Regions from separate parts of the Paeniglutamicibacter antarcticus genome, predicted to be linked through region 3. Evidence: riboswitches for the same ligand, from Rfam matches in the RefSeq annotation. Region 3 holds a riboswitch; each other region holds the start of a gene.
The links. Region 3 has a riboswitch for thiamine pyrophosphate ahead of ABEA12_RS13740 (ECF transporter S component). Riboswitches for the same ligand answer to the same signal wherever they lie in the genome.
Positions count from the first base shown of each region.

Region 1: another riboswitch for thiamine pyrophosphate. It lies ahead of thiM (hydroxyethylthiazole kinase); the one in region 3 lies ahead of ABEA12_RS13740 (ECF transporter S component).
Region 2: another riboswitch for thiamine pyrophosphate. It lies ahead of ABEA12_RS06245 (3-oxoacyl-ACP reductase); the one in region 3 lies ahead of ABEA12_RS13740 (ECF transporter S component).

Region 1 covers NZ_BAABLK010000031.1:74-4,378, reverse strand. The annotation lists gene ABEA12_RS10630 (aldehyde dehydrogenase family protein) at 1-1,034, opposite strand, end outside; TPP riboswitch at 1,156-1,257, shown strand; gene thiM (hydroxyethylthiazole kinase) at 1,249-2,067, shown strand; gene thiE (thiamine phosphate synthase) at 2,067-2,726, shown strand; gene thiD (bifunctional hydroxymethylpyrimidine kinase/phosphomethylpyrimidine kinase) at 2,723-4,234, shown strand.
Region 2 covers NZ_BAABLK010000022.1:260,737-265,041, forward strand. The annotation lists partial or broken gene ABEA12_RS18640 (thermonuclease family protein) at 1-48, opposite strand, end outside; gene ABEA12_RS06235 (hypothetical protein) at 214-570, opposite strand; gene ABEA12_RS06240 (LLM class flavin-dependent oxidoreductase) at 636-1,970, opposite strand; gene ABEA12_RS06245 (3-oxoacyl-ACP reductase) at 1,987-2,751, opposite strand; TPP riboswitch at 2,827-2,920, opposite strand; gene ABEA12_RS06250 (alpha/beta fold hydrolase) at 3,008-4,297, opposite strand; gene ABEA12_RS06255 (metal-dependent hydrolase family protein) at 4,294-4,305, opposite strand, start outside.
Region 3 covers NZ_BAABLK010000036.1:26,615-30,919, forward strand. The annotation lists gene ABEA12_RS13735 (ATP-binding cassette domain-containing protein) at 1-1,520, opposite strand, end outside; gene ABEA12_RS13740 (ECF transporter S component) at 1,537-2,163, opposite strand; TPP riboswitch at 2,218-2,339, opposite strand; gene ABEA12_RS13745 (DUF4235 domain-containing protein) at 2,410-2,664, shown strand; gene mnhG (monovalent cation/H(+) antiporter subunit G) at 2,739-3,146, opposite strand; gene ABEA12_RS13755 (MrpF/PhaF family protein) at 3,146-3,409, opposite strand; gene ABEA12_RS13760 (Na+/H+ antiporter subunit E) at 3,406-4,020, opposite strand; partial or broken gene ABEA12_RS13765 (monovalent cation/H+ antiporter subunit D) at 4,017-4,305, opposite strand, start outside.

The DNA of each region.
Region 1 (4,305 bases), on a different contig from region 3:
TTCAAGGAGTCCCGGTCATGCCCGCCGCCGATGACAATCTCGCCATCCCCCAGGTAGGACACGAGCCGGTCGAAGTGTGCCGCGTTCACGATCCGGCCGTAGTCGCGGCTTGCCATGGGGTTCTTTCCGTAGAACCCGCTGATGGCCTTGGCCAGCTGCTTTTCCAGGTTCCGCCCGGCATCCCCTACCGACAGGACATAATCCGGCGCAACACAGGTCTGCCCCGCATTCATGAACTTCCCGAAGGCCAGTCTGCGTGCAACGGCAATCGAGGACCCGTCCATCACCACCGCCGGGGACTTGCCGCCCAATTCCAGGGTCACCGGGGTCAGGTGCTCCGCCGCAGCCCGTGCAACGATCTTCCCTACGCGTTCTCCTCCGGTATAAAAGATGTGGTCAAAGTGTTGTTCCAGGAGCACCTTGCTTGTTGAGGCGCCACCTTGGATAACGACGCAGGCACGGGGGTCCATGAACTGCGGGATGAGCTTGCCCAGCATTGCCGAGGTCGCCGGGGCCAGCTCCGAGGGCTTGATCACCGTGACGTTTCCCGCCGCGATCGAAGCGACAAGCGGGGCCAGGACAAGCTGCATCGGGTAATTCCAGGCCCCGATGACCAGCACCACGCCCAAGGGCTGCGGCTCGATCTTGGCCGCCGCCGGCTGTAGCGCCAACGGGACCTTGACCGGCTTGGATTCCATCCACTCGGAGAGGTGGAGCTGCGCGTGGTCGATTTCTGCGCGGACCATGTCGATCTCCGTCATCTTCGCCTCGACGGAACCCTTGCCCAGGTCATCGTCCAGCGCGTCGACGAAGTCCTGCTCGTGCGCCTCGAGCATGCGTTCGAGCGCCTTGAGCTGCGAGGCCCGGAAGCGACGCGGATGGGCCAGCCGGGTCGCCACCACGTCGTGCATCGAAGCGACGATCTCCCCGATCTTCTCGGGGGATTCGGCCACCACCTGGGGAAGCTCCAGTTCGTTCAGCGCCCTGGAGGAGCGTGGCGCTGCTGAGTCATGTGCGGTCTTCGATGTTGCCATGTTCCGAGCCTACGGCCCGTGCGGCATCGGCAACAGGGCGCCACACCAGCACCGGCCCCCCGGCAAGGTCATGGCCACCGACGCAGTTGACCCCGTCCGCACCGCGTGGGATAGGCTCACGCATAGTGACACGGGGTGTTGGCGCGCAAGCTGCCCGACTGAGATAAGACCCGTTGAACCTGAACTAGTTCGTACTAGCGGAGGGATGTTGCTCATGGATCACATGGCGCCTTCAACATATTTTTCACCCGGCGAGCTCGCCGATGCCCTGGGCGCGTTGCGCGCCTCGACCCCCTTGGTCCATTGCCTGACCAACACCGTGGTCACCAACTTCACCGCCAACGTGCTGCTGGCCGCGGGAGCTTCCCCGGCCATGGTCGACGTTCCCGGGGAGGCCGGAGGGTTCGCCGAGGTGGCATCGGCCGTCCTGGTGAATCTGGGCAACCCCGGTGCCGAGCAGCGTGCGGCAATCACCGCGGCCGTTGCCGCCGCCTCAACCGCTCCAACACCGTGGGTCCTGGACCCGGTGGCCGTCGGATCCCTCACCGTGCGCACGGAGTTCGCGTTTGGCCTCCGTGATGCCAGGCCTACGGTGATCCGTGGCAACCCCTCGGAGATAATGGTGCTCGCCGGCACGGGGGCCGGTGGGCGCGGGGTGGAGGCCACCGATTCGGTCCACGCGGCGGCCGAAGCGGCCATCTCCCTCTCCTTGCGCAGTGCGGCAGTGGTCGCTGTCTCCGGGCCCGCGGACCTTATCACCGACGGGCGGCGCACCGTACACGTGCACGGCGGAAGCGAGCTGCTCACCAAGGTGACCGGCGGCGGCTGCGCACTGGGGGCGATTTGCGCCGCCTTCCTGCCCACCACGTCCGATCCGCTGCTGACCACCGTTGCAGCGCACGCCTTTTACTCCGCGGCCGCCGAACGCGCGGCAACGACAAGCCGCGGCCCGGGATCGTTCGCGATGGACTTCATTGACGCCCTGCACGCGCTGTCCCCCGCCGACTTGGCCGCCACGGCGGTGCTTTCCTGATGCCGGGCTCGGGAATCTACCTGGTGCTCGATTCGGCCTCCTGCGCCGGACGCCCGCTGGCGGAGATCGCCAAGGCAGCCGTTGTTGGCGGGATCAGGACTGTGCAGCTGCGCTGCAAGGACATGCCCGCGGCCGAGTTCCTCCAGGAGGTTATCTCCTGCGCCCGGCATACCTCAGGACACGCGACACTGCTGGTCAACGACCGCGTCGACGTATACTTGGCCGCCCGCGCCGCCGGAGCCGATGTACAGGGGGTGCACATCGGGCAGTCCGACATCCCCGTGGCCTTGGTCCGTGAACTCATCGGGCCCGAAGCAGTGCTCGGGCTCAGCGCCGCCACCGCGGCGGAGATCACCGCGGCCAACCTGGTCAACGAGCGCACCCCGGGCACCATCGACTACCTGGGCGTCGGCGCCGTGCATGCCACTCCGACCAAGGCGGACCACCCCGAACCCCTGGGATATGAGGGGCTGGCGCGCATCGCCTCATCCAGCGCCCTTGGCTGCGTGGCAATCGGGGGCCTGGACGCCTCCGATATCCCCGGGGTCGTATCCAGTGGAGCGACGGGGATGGCCGTGGTGCGCGCCATCTGTGCCGCCGGCGACCCACGCGCCGCAACCGAGAACCTTCTAACCCTCTGGGAGGGAACCACACCGTGACCAACACGCAGAACACCAAGAACATCCTGTCCATTGCCGGGTCCGACCCCTCGGGAGGCGCCGGGATCCAGGCAGACCTGAAGTCCATTGCGGCGACCGGGGGCTACGGCATGGCTGCCATCAGCGCACTGACGGCGCAGAACACCCGAGGGGTGCGCTCCGTGCATGTGCCTCCCGCCGGTTTCCTCACCGAACAGCTCAATGCCGTCAGCGAGGACATCGCCATCGACGCGATCAAGATCGGCATGCTGGCCAACGCGGAGGTCATCAACGAACTGGGCCAATGGCTGGCCGGCATCCGATCCGCGGGCACCGGTGCCCCGGCGGTGGTCCTTGACCCCGTCATGGTTGCCACCAGCGGGGACCGGTTGCTGGATGCGGAATCCGATGCGGCGCTGCGCCGGCTCTTCTGCCACACCGACGTGATCACCCCCAACATCCCCGAACTCGCGGTGCTCGCGCGTGCTGAAATGGCCACCGACTGGGAAACCGCGGTGGTCCAGGCACGCGGCCTCGCCGCCGAATACGGCGTGATGGTCCTGGCCAAGGGCGGCCACCTCGAATCGGCAAGCTGCCGCGACGGGCTCATCGACTCCGATGGGGTGATTCTCTCGGTGGCCTCGCCCCGGCAGTACACGCCGAACACGCACGGCACCGGATGCTCGCTCTCCGCCGCGCTGGCCACTTGCTACGCCCGCACCGGGGACTGGGGATCGGCGCTGCTAAACGCCAAGAGCTGGCTGGCCGGCGCCATTTCGCGGGCAGACGAGCTGTCGGTGGGTTCCGGGCACGGCCCGATCAACCACTTCGCCTCGCTCTGGGACGGGGTGCGCCCGGCGCACCCCGGGGACCCGATGGCGCAGTGGTGGCAGAAGATCGCGGCAATCCGCACGGGCATCGATGAACTGGACTTCATCCGCGCACTGAAGGACGGCTCGTTGGCCCGCGAGCATTTCGAGGACTACCTGGGCCAGGACGCCCTGTATCTGCGCACTTATTCGCAGGTGATGTCCCGGGCCTCGGCGCTTGCCCCGGACACCGAGTCACAGCGCTTCTGGGCGGCAAGCGCCAGCAGCTGTCTCGAGGAGGAACTGGCGTTGCACCGCGGGCGGCTCGCCGAACGCGTCCCGGAACCTTCGACCACCACCACCGCCTACCTCAACCACCTGAAGGCATCGGCGAACAACTACCCGGTGCTCATCGCCGCGATCCTGCCGTGCTTCTGGATCTATCAGGACACAGGCAGCCGGCTCGCGGCGGCCAACCGGCAGGACCACCCGTATGCGGATTGGCTCACCAGCTACTCCTCGGTCGAGTTCGATGCGGCCACCGCGGCCGCAATCGACATCACCCGCACGGTGCACCAAGGCGCCGATGAATCCACGCGCACCGCGATGTGGCGCGCGTTCGAGGCCTCCAGCCTCCACGAGCTTGCGTTCTTCGACCAAACAGCAGCCCCCGCCACCTCCCGGGATTCGAGTGCGGGCGAACCGGTGGCGGCCGGGTAGCCCTTCTTGCGCGGGGTGCGTAGTGCCTCATGTCAAGGTGCACGCCAAATGACTACCGCATGCCTCACCAA
Region 2 (4,305 bases), on a different contig from region 3:
GGCATCGGCGTTGAGCAGAAGGGCCTTGGTCCCGGCGCCCTCCAGCAGGACTTACACGGTGTCCCCATCCCCGACGTGTTGGATCGGCGCGCTCGTTGCGGAGGTACCGGGGGAGTCCTTGGAGGCGACCAAACAGTAGCCGCCAACGGCAATGGCTTGCCACAGAACGAGCGCTCCGGCCCGGAATCCGGCGCCCTTGGTGGTCCCCGGCACCTAGATCAGTGCGTTGTCACACGCCGAGACGAGCCGCGCCTGGGCCTGGGCCGGCACCTTGTCACCAGAGCCCGCCACGTCGTCCAGGGCGCTGATGAATTCCTTGGGCAGGCCGCCCTCGCGCACTGCATCGACCATGGAAGAAACGACCTTGAGGTCCTCGGCGTTGATGCTGCCGTCCCTGACGGGTGCGCATACTGCCTTGATGAGCTCCTTCTTTGCGCCCTCGGCCAGCTGTCCGGCTGCCGAGGACGCAGCCGAAGAAGCGGTGCCGGCAATCGCCGTGCAACCGCTCACCGTGAGCAGCAAGAGCGCCGCGGCCGCGAATGCCCCAAGGGTGGATCGTGTGAGTCTCATGGCTTCCATCGTAGTCTCCGGTGGGTGGCAGCCCGAGCGGCTCCCACCCAAGGCAGCAGCGGAAACTACCGCCGAACCTGTGCCGGTTCCGTGCGTGTCGGCTTGGCCAAGCCCATTGTCTCGCGCAGCGTGCTTCCCTGATACGAGGTACGGAACAAACCCCGTTCCTGAAGAATCGGCACCACGAGTTCCACGAAATCGTCCAATCCCGCCGGGAAGCTGGGGCACATGAGGTTGAAACCGTCACAAGCGCCGGTGAGGAACCATTCCTCGATCTCGTCGGCGACCTCGACAGCGCTGCCGATCATGGTTGCGTGCCCGCCGCCTGCGGCCAGGAAACCCAACAACTCCCGAAGCGTGGGACTCTTAGTCTCAATGATCCGCCGCACGGTGAGATAACGGCCTTGGGGGCCGGAGAACCCCTCGGCCGGGGGCAACGGGGCCACCGGTGCATCCAGCGGATCCGCAAAGTAGTCCTGGCCCGTGAACGTGTTCAGCTGGGTTATGGCGGCCTCGATATCCAGGTAGGCGTCCAGCTCGCGCTTCTTCCCGTGGGCTTCCTCGGCCGTGGCGCCGACGTAGGTGACCAGCCCCGGAAGGATGGGAACAGAACTGCCGTCCCGGCCCGCGGATTCCAGCCGCCCGCGAAGGTCCGCAGCGTATTCCAATGCAGATTCCAGGTCCCAGGACACCGAATAGATCGCCTCGGCGTACCGGGCGGCAAAGGAACGCCCCGCCTCGGAGGACCCGGCCTGGAAGAGCACCGGCCGGCCCTGCGGGCACCGGGGGACGGTCAGGGGGCCGTCCACGGAGAAGTGCTTGCCGCGGTGGTTGATCGGGCGGATCTGGGAGGGATCAAGGTATTGGCCGGCTTCCCGATCAACAACCAGGGCCGTGTCCGACCATGAATCCCACAGCCCTTGGACCGCGTCAACGAACTCCTCGGCCCGCTCGTAGCGTTGTGCATGGGCGGGAAGTGCGTCCATCCCATGATTTCGGGCCTCGGTATCGAACATGGAAGTCACCACGTTGATGCCCGCGCGGCCGCCGCTGATGTGATCCAGCGAGGCCAGTAGCCTAGCAGCATGGAAGGGGGTGTAGAAGCTGGCCGAGATGGTGGTGACCAGCCCGACGCGGGTGGTGGCCCGGGCCATGGCGCTCAATGCGGTTACCGGTTCCAAGAGCCAGGGGATGCCTGCCGAGTATTCGCGGTTGAGGCTTTGCCCATCGGCGAAGAACACGGCGTCGAGGCAACCGTGCTCGGCAAGCCGGGCAAGTTCCTCGTAGTAGGCGATGTCGCTGACCCTATCCGCGCTGGAATCGGGGTGCCGCCAGCCCATGGTGTGGTGGCCGGCGCCGTAGATGAAGGCGTTGAGATGCATTTGGGGTGTCGTAGCCATGAGGGTTTTCCGTTTCCTAGTTCATCACCAGTCCGCCGTCGACAACCAGGTTCTGGCCGGTCACCGCCCGGGACCAGGGGGAGGCGAAGAACAGGGCAGCGTCGGCGAATTCGGCCGGCGTGGTGACCTTGCGCAGCGGTGTGCCGCTGGCGATCAGGTCGAAGACCTCCTCCGGGGTCGCGGACGAGGCATCGGTGGTGCGCAGCAGGCCGCCGGAAACCATGTTGACGCGGATGTTCTCCGGTCCCAGATCGGCGGCGAAGGTACGGGTCAAGGCAAGCAGCGCGGCCTTGGCGGCGGTGTAGTCGTGGTAGGGAACCACGGGGTTCTGGAAGAGGTTAGTGCCGACATTGACGATTGCGCCGAAACCGGCTTCCTTCATTCCCGGCAGTGTCGCCTGGATGGTGTTCAACGCCCCGCCCACGATGCCCGAGAACTGGGTGCCGAATTCCGCGTAGGCAATGACCTCGGCCTTGGAGCGTGCGTCGCCGTTGAAGGAAAAGTCGGGCAGTGCGTTGTTGATGACAGTGGTGATCGGGGCGCCAAAGTGCTTGACGCCCGCCCGGACCAACTCAGAGACCTGGCCCGCATCGGTGACGTCCGCCTGCAAGGCAATGGCTCGTTCCGCACCGAACTCGCTGGCCAGTTCCTGTGCCGCGGCCTCGCTGTTTCGGTAATTCAGTACCAGGCGGGCGCCCTCGCGGGCGAATGAACGGGCAACGTCGGCGCCCAGTCCGCGGCCGGCCCCGGTGATCAATACGATCTGGTCTTTGATAAGCATCTTGCCAACACCTTTCGGTAGTGCGCAAGGGTGCCGTCGAAGCACGAAAAGCTGTGGCAAATTGCCTTGCCGCAATTCATGCCGGACCGGCATCCCTTCGCTCGGATTATCGAGATCAGGTTCAACGGGTCTAACTCTCAGCCGCCAAGCGGCACCCCGTGTCGTGTCCTGCGCCCAACATAGCACCGGCCCCGTTGCAAAGCCGAATGAAAGGCTTCCAGTGCAGGTCACATGAACAGTAGGGTGATGCGAGCGGTCAATCCTGCAGCGGACCGCCCAGCTCGTCGATCATGGCAAAGAGCCGCGGCAAAACGGTGCCCGAACCCAGTCCGTCGTGTTCAAACTCGTTGGTGACCCAGGCATGGAGGTTGCCGACCTTCGATGCCGCGGCCAGGGAGAGGCCCGCATCGACGTACATGTCGTCGTGGTAGACGATGGCGGCCACCGGGACGGTGTTCGCCGCGAGCTTTTCGCTGTCGTAGAGGCTTGACCAGTCGGTCTTTTCAGCCAGCAGATCGACCGCGCCCTTGAAGGGGCGCAACAGCCGGGTTTCGGCGAACATCCAGGGGTACATCATCTCGCCGGTGAACATCAGCGGGCGGGCGGAGGAATCGAACTCGGGGTGCCGTTCGATTTCGGCTTGGGCGGCCCAGCCCGTGGCACCGTTGGACCCGTGGCCATAGATGCTCTCCTGCATCACGGCGAACAGCGGGTTCGAGGCAAATGCCGTCCGGGCCTGCACCTCGGCCAGGAACACATCGCTGAGCCCGTGCCCGGTCAGTGCTTCGTCGAGCAGCGCGTTCAGGCGTTCGAAGCCAGGTTTCATCCCGAAGTCGATGCCCAGACACTGGAACCGGCGCACGGAAAGCCGGTCCCCGTCGGGAAGGCGGACCTCGGTGGTCTCGAGCAGGTCGGCAATCCGCGCCGCCGTGTCCACATGGTGTGGGTAGAGCTCGTAGAATTGGGCGGTCTTGGCTGCGGTGCGCGGGTAGGTGCGTGCGTACACGCCTGCGGCACTTGGTTCCAGGGACGGCAACCCGCCGGTGATATGGCAGGCGGTCAGGGCCTCCGGGGCCATTGAGAGGTAGCTCAGCGTCAGGAACCCGCCGTAGCTTTGGCCTAGGGTGGCCCAGCGGGAGGACGCGTAGATTTCGTGGCGTACGTGCTCGGCATCGTGGATGATCGAGTCGGCGCGGAAGTGCAATAGGTACTCGGCACCCTGATGAGCGGTGTCGAACCGTTCCATGGTGGCTGCGGTGACGGGCGTGGAACGTCCGGTCCCACGTTGGTCAAGCAGCACCACCGTGTATCGCTCAAGGGCCGCGTCCAGCCAGCCAGCGCTGCCCACCGGGCGCGGTCCCTTGCCGCCGGGCCCACCCTGGAGGAAAAGCAGCAACGGGAGTTCGCGGTTTTTGTTTTTGGCCAGGGAGACCTCGCGCACGAAGATGCTGATGCGCGGCGAATCCCCGGGATTTGCCCAGTCCAGGGGGACCGAGAGGGTGTGGTCGCGGAAGAACTTTCCCGCCGCAATGTAATCGGTGCTCAATGCTGCTC
Region 3 (4,305 bases):
GAGCCCAGAGCGCTGGCGAAATCGGCGTCGTGGGTCACCGCGATGATGGCGGTGCCTCGCTGGAGTTCCTCGCGCAGCAACAATGCCAGTTCGCGCCATGTATTGGCATCCTGGCCGAACGTCGGTTCATCAAGGATCAACACCTGTGGGCCCGAAGCCAGCACCGTGGCCACCGAGAGCCGCCGCTTTTCCCCTCCGGAAAGCGTGAAGGGGTTCGCGTCGGCCAAGTGGCCCAGCCGCAACCGAACCAGCAGCTCCTGGACCCGCTCCCGGATCTGTCCGTGGGTGAAAAGCGGTTCCCTGGTTCCGGGCTTGACCGCGTGGGTGGGCCCGAAGGCCAGTTCCTCGGCCACCGTGTTGGTGACGAATTGGTGCTCGGGTTCCTGGAACACCGAACCAATGCGAGCCACCAATTCGGTGGCGCGCCACCGGTAGGGGTCCGCTTCGGGCCCGGAGGCCAGCTCATCGGTGGCCAGCACGGTTCCGGCGGCCTTGGGCAGCAGCCCACCCAGGGTCAAGGCGAAGGTTGATTTCCCGGCGCCGTTGGCGCCGCGGATGCACCATGCCTCGCCCCCGCGCACCGCTATCTCCAGCCCGTTGGCCGCGACCCGGCCCCCACGCTTGCGGGCAACCTCCAGCTCGCGTGCTTCCAGAAGCACGGACCCCGCTGGGGCCCACTCGATCCGTGGCTCGAATTCCGGGGTGTAGCCCGGGACCCAGACCCCGGCCGCTATCAGGTCCTCACGGATCGGGCCCGGAGCAAAAAGCTGTCCGGGTGTTCCCTGGTGGGCAACCCCTCCACCGGGTTCAAGCACGATGACCCGGTCCATGTGATGGGACCAGGCCTCAAGCCGGTGCTCGACGATCAACAACGTGGCACCGGTGGCATCAAGCGCCCGGATCACCGCATCCCTGACCTCCAGGACGCCTTCGGGGTCAAGGTTCGCGGTCGGTTCATCCAGAAGCACCAACCCCGGGCCCATGGCCAGGATCCCTGCAAGCGCCAGCCGTTGCTTTTGTCCCCCCGAGAGAGCCGCGGTGGGATGGTCCAACGGGATATCGAGGCCTACGGACTGAAGTGCCGCGATGATCCGTTTCTGGATTTCTTCGGGCGGCACCGAAAGGTTTTCGGCGCCGAAGGCCACGTCGTCACCGACCCGTGCCTGGATAACCTGGGTTTCGGGGTCTTGTTGCATAAGCCCGACCAAGCCCCGGCAGTGACCCGCCGGGGTTCCGTTGAGCAGCAGTTCCCCTGATGAATAGGACTCGTCGTCCTCGGCCAAGACACCGGCCAGGGCGTAAAGCAGAGAGGATTTCCCGGCGCCCGAGGGACCGGCCAGCAGCACCCTCTCCCCGGCACGGATTTCCAGGTCCAGGCCCCACAGCGCGGGGTCGGCGCGTCCCGCGTGCCGCCACCCCCAGTCGCGGGCACTGACGCCGACGCCGATGGTCGTTGCTTCCTGCTCGTCGGTCCGGGCGAGCGGATCGTGCTCCTCGTGCAGCATTGATGCTGTAGACATATGTTTCCGCCCCTGCTTAACCGAAGACGGATTCGCTGGCGGCCTTGCGGCTGCCCAAGGCACTCAACGCCCCGGTATTTGCCAGTGCGCGGGTGGCCAGGAACGAGAGCAGCCCGGCAATAACGATGCCCGAGATGCTCATGCACACGACATAGACCACCAGCATGCTGTCGGTGTATTCGGGGAAGTACCGGAAGATGTAGGCGTCGTTGATGCCGCCGAAGAGCCCGGTGCCGGCACCGGCCAGCAGCGCGACGGGCAGGTTGAACTTGCGGTAGCGGAACGCTGCGAAGACGATTTCCGCCCCGGCGCCCTGTACCAGGCCCGCGGCCAGCACGGTCCAGCCGAATTCCGAGCCCATGAGCATCGACACCGCGGCGGCGACCATCTCGCAGAAGATCGCGGCACCGGGCTTGCGGATGATCAGTGCTCCGAGCACCGCGGGGAAGAGCCACATCCCGGAGACCAGGGACGTGGCCGGCGGGAAGGCCAGGAAGAGTCCGTCGAAGATGTGGTGGGTGCTGTTCCAGGCCCAGAAAATCACCCCCGAGCACACGGCGATGACCGCCGCAATGACAATGTCCACGACGCGCCAGCTGGTGGTTGCCGTTTGGTGCCCGAGGGGCTGTTTGATGATGTTCATGGTGTGGATCCTCCTTGGATTCAAGGAGGGGAGGGAATGCCCGTCATGCATTGCACCCCTGAGAACTCGACTTCCTTCGCCGGTACTAGCCGGAGCAGGTTCGAGGGTCTGCGGCTGTGCGCACTCTCAGCGTCTAGGTGCGGTTTTCACCGCACGACGCTCCCCTGTCGTGATTGTTTCAGTTCTTCGATGCTACCTCACGCTATGCTGGATCGAGTACCTTTGCCGCAACATTCGGGAGTCCCCATGAACAGCTTGATGAAACTACTCGGTCCGGTCATCTCCATCGCCGCGGGCTTCGTGGGTGGAAAGATCGTCGACAAGGCGTGGGTCGGTTTCACCGGCCAGCAGCCTCCCAAGCACGGCGACAAAGAAGCCCAAGCCGAAGCCTCGATGCGCCAAGCCATCGCCTTCGCGGTGATTTCGGCCGTTGTCGCAGCGCTGATCCAGGTGCTTGCCGACCGCGGCACGCAGAAGGCGGTCGCGAAGCTCCGCAAGTAGGGCTCGGTCCCGCTTTTTCCAAGAACGCCTCGGGTAACCAAAGCAACCGCTTTGGTTACCCGAGGCGTTTGTGACTAGTCCAGGAAATCGGAGCGGTCCCGCTCCCCGTCCTGCCCGTGTTCGCGTTCCTCGCGCTGCGCCGCTGCCTGGACGACGGCTGCAAGCTCATCAACGATGAGCGTCTCGCGCTTGAGGTGCCTTGTGCGGTATCCAGCACGCCCGACCATGTGCGCCGACACCGGCGCGGTGAGCAGCTGCAGCAACCACGCCAGGAGCAGCACCGGCAACACCACCCAGGACCGCAGTTCCAGGCCAAGGGCGGCCAACAGCAGGAACAGCCCCAGCACCTGCGGCTTGGTAGCCGCGTGCAGGCGCGAAAGCAGGTCGGGAAAGCGCAGCATCCCGATGCCGGCGGCAAGGGACATCAGGCACCCCACGACCATGAATGTCCCGGCCACGACGTCAATCACGGTATCGAGCATCAGGCGTTTCTCCGATCGGTGACGAAGCGCGAGACCGTCACCGACCCGACGAACCCGACAAGGCAGGCCAGCAGCACGAAGATGAGGTTGTCGGTGTGTTTGTTAACGGTCATCTCGATGCACAACGCCGCGGAGAGGATCAGCAGCAGCACATCGGTGGCGATCACCCGTTCAAGGATGGACGGGCCCTTGGCAAGCCTGATGATGGTCAGGGCCCCTGCGATCGACAGGGTGATGCCACAGACCCACAAGACGATGTTCATGATGCGCTTGCCCCTTCGTTGCTCTCACCGTTCTTCAGCGCGGCGAGGCCGGCGAGTTCCTTGGTGGTTCCCATCATGCGGATCAGCCTTTCCTCGATCTTCATCACTGCGGCCCTGGCCGCGTCGACGCCGGCCTGGTCGTTGACGTTGAGCACATGCAGGTACAAGGTTGAGGACCGCCGGTCCACCTCCACGACGTAGGAACCGGGCACCAACGTCAAGACGTGTCCCACGAAGGTGACCAGCAGGTCCGAATCAGTGCGCAGCGTCACGGCGATGATCGCGCTCTTGGTGCGCGGTCCACGGAACACCGCAAGGTACATGACCTCGAAGCTTGCCCACGTCACATCACGCAGGAACGCCCCGACGAACACCGCTGCGTGCCAGAAGTTGAAACGCCCGGAGAGGATCACCGGGGGCAGGCGGAAGACCCTGATTAGACCCAGCGAGAGCAGCAACCCGAAGATGAGGTTGCCGATTGCGAAGTCCTGCCACAGAGCTCCCCAGATGAGCATCATCCACACCAGCAGCGGGAGTTCCTGGCCCAAGGTGGTCCGCGGGCGCTTGGTCCCCTCATCGGAGACGTCGTGCAGGCGTTGGTCCCGGCTCATCGTCCCGGCCCCCCCGAGGTGCCCAGCACAGCTTCGATGTAGTTGTTCCGATCCAGCAATTGCCCGGCGACCTGGTCGCTGAACTCGAACAGCGGACCGGCGAACACCGTCAGAGCCACCCCCACCAGGACCAATGCTGCGGTCATCGCCAGCATGCCCGTCGGCAACAGTGCGGTATCCCCGCGGTCGCTGTAGCGGCTTGCCGGTTCTTGGGCAACGATGTCGTAGGTCGCCCCGCGGATTTCCCCGGCGCCCACCAGCAACAACGGATCGGGATCGGTGGCG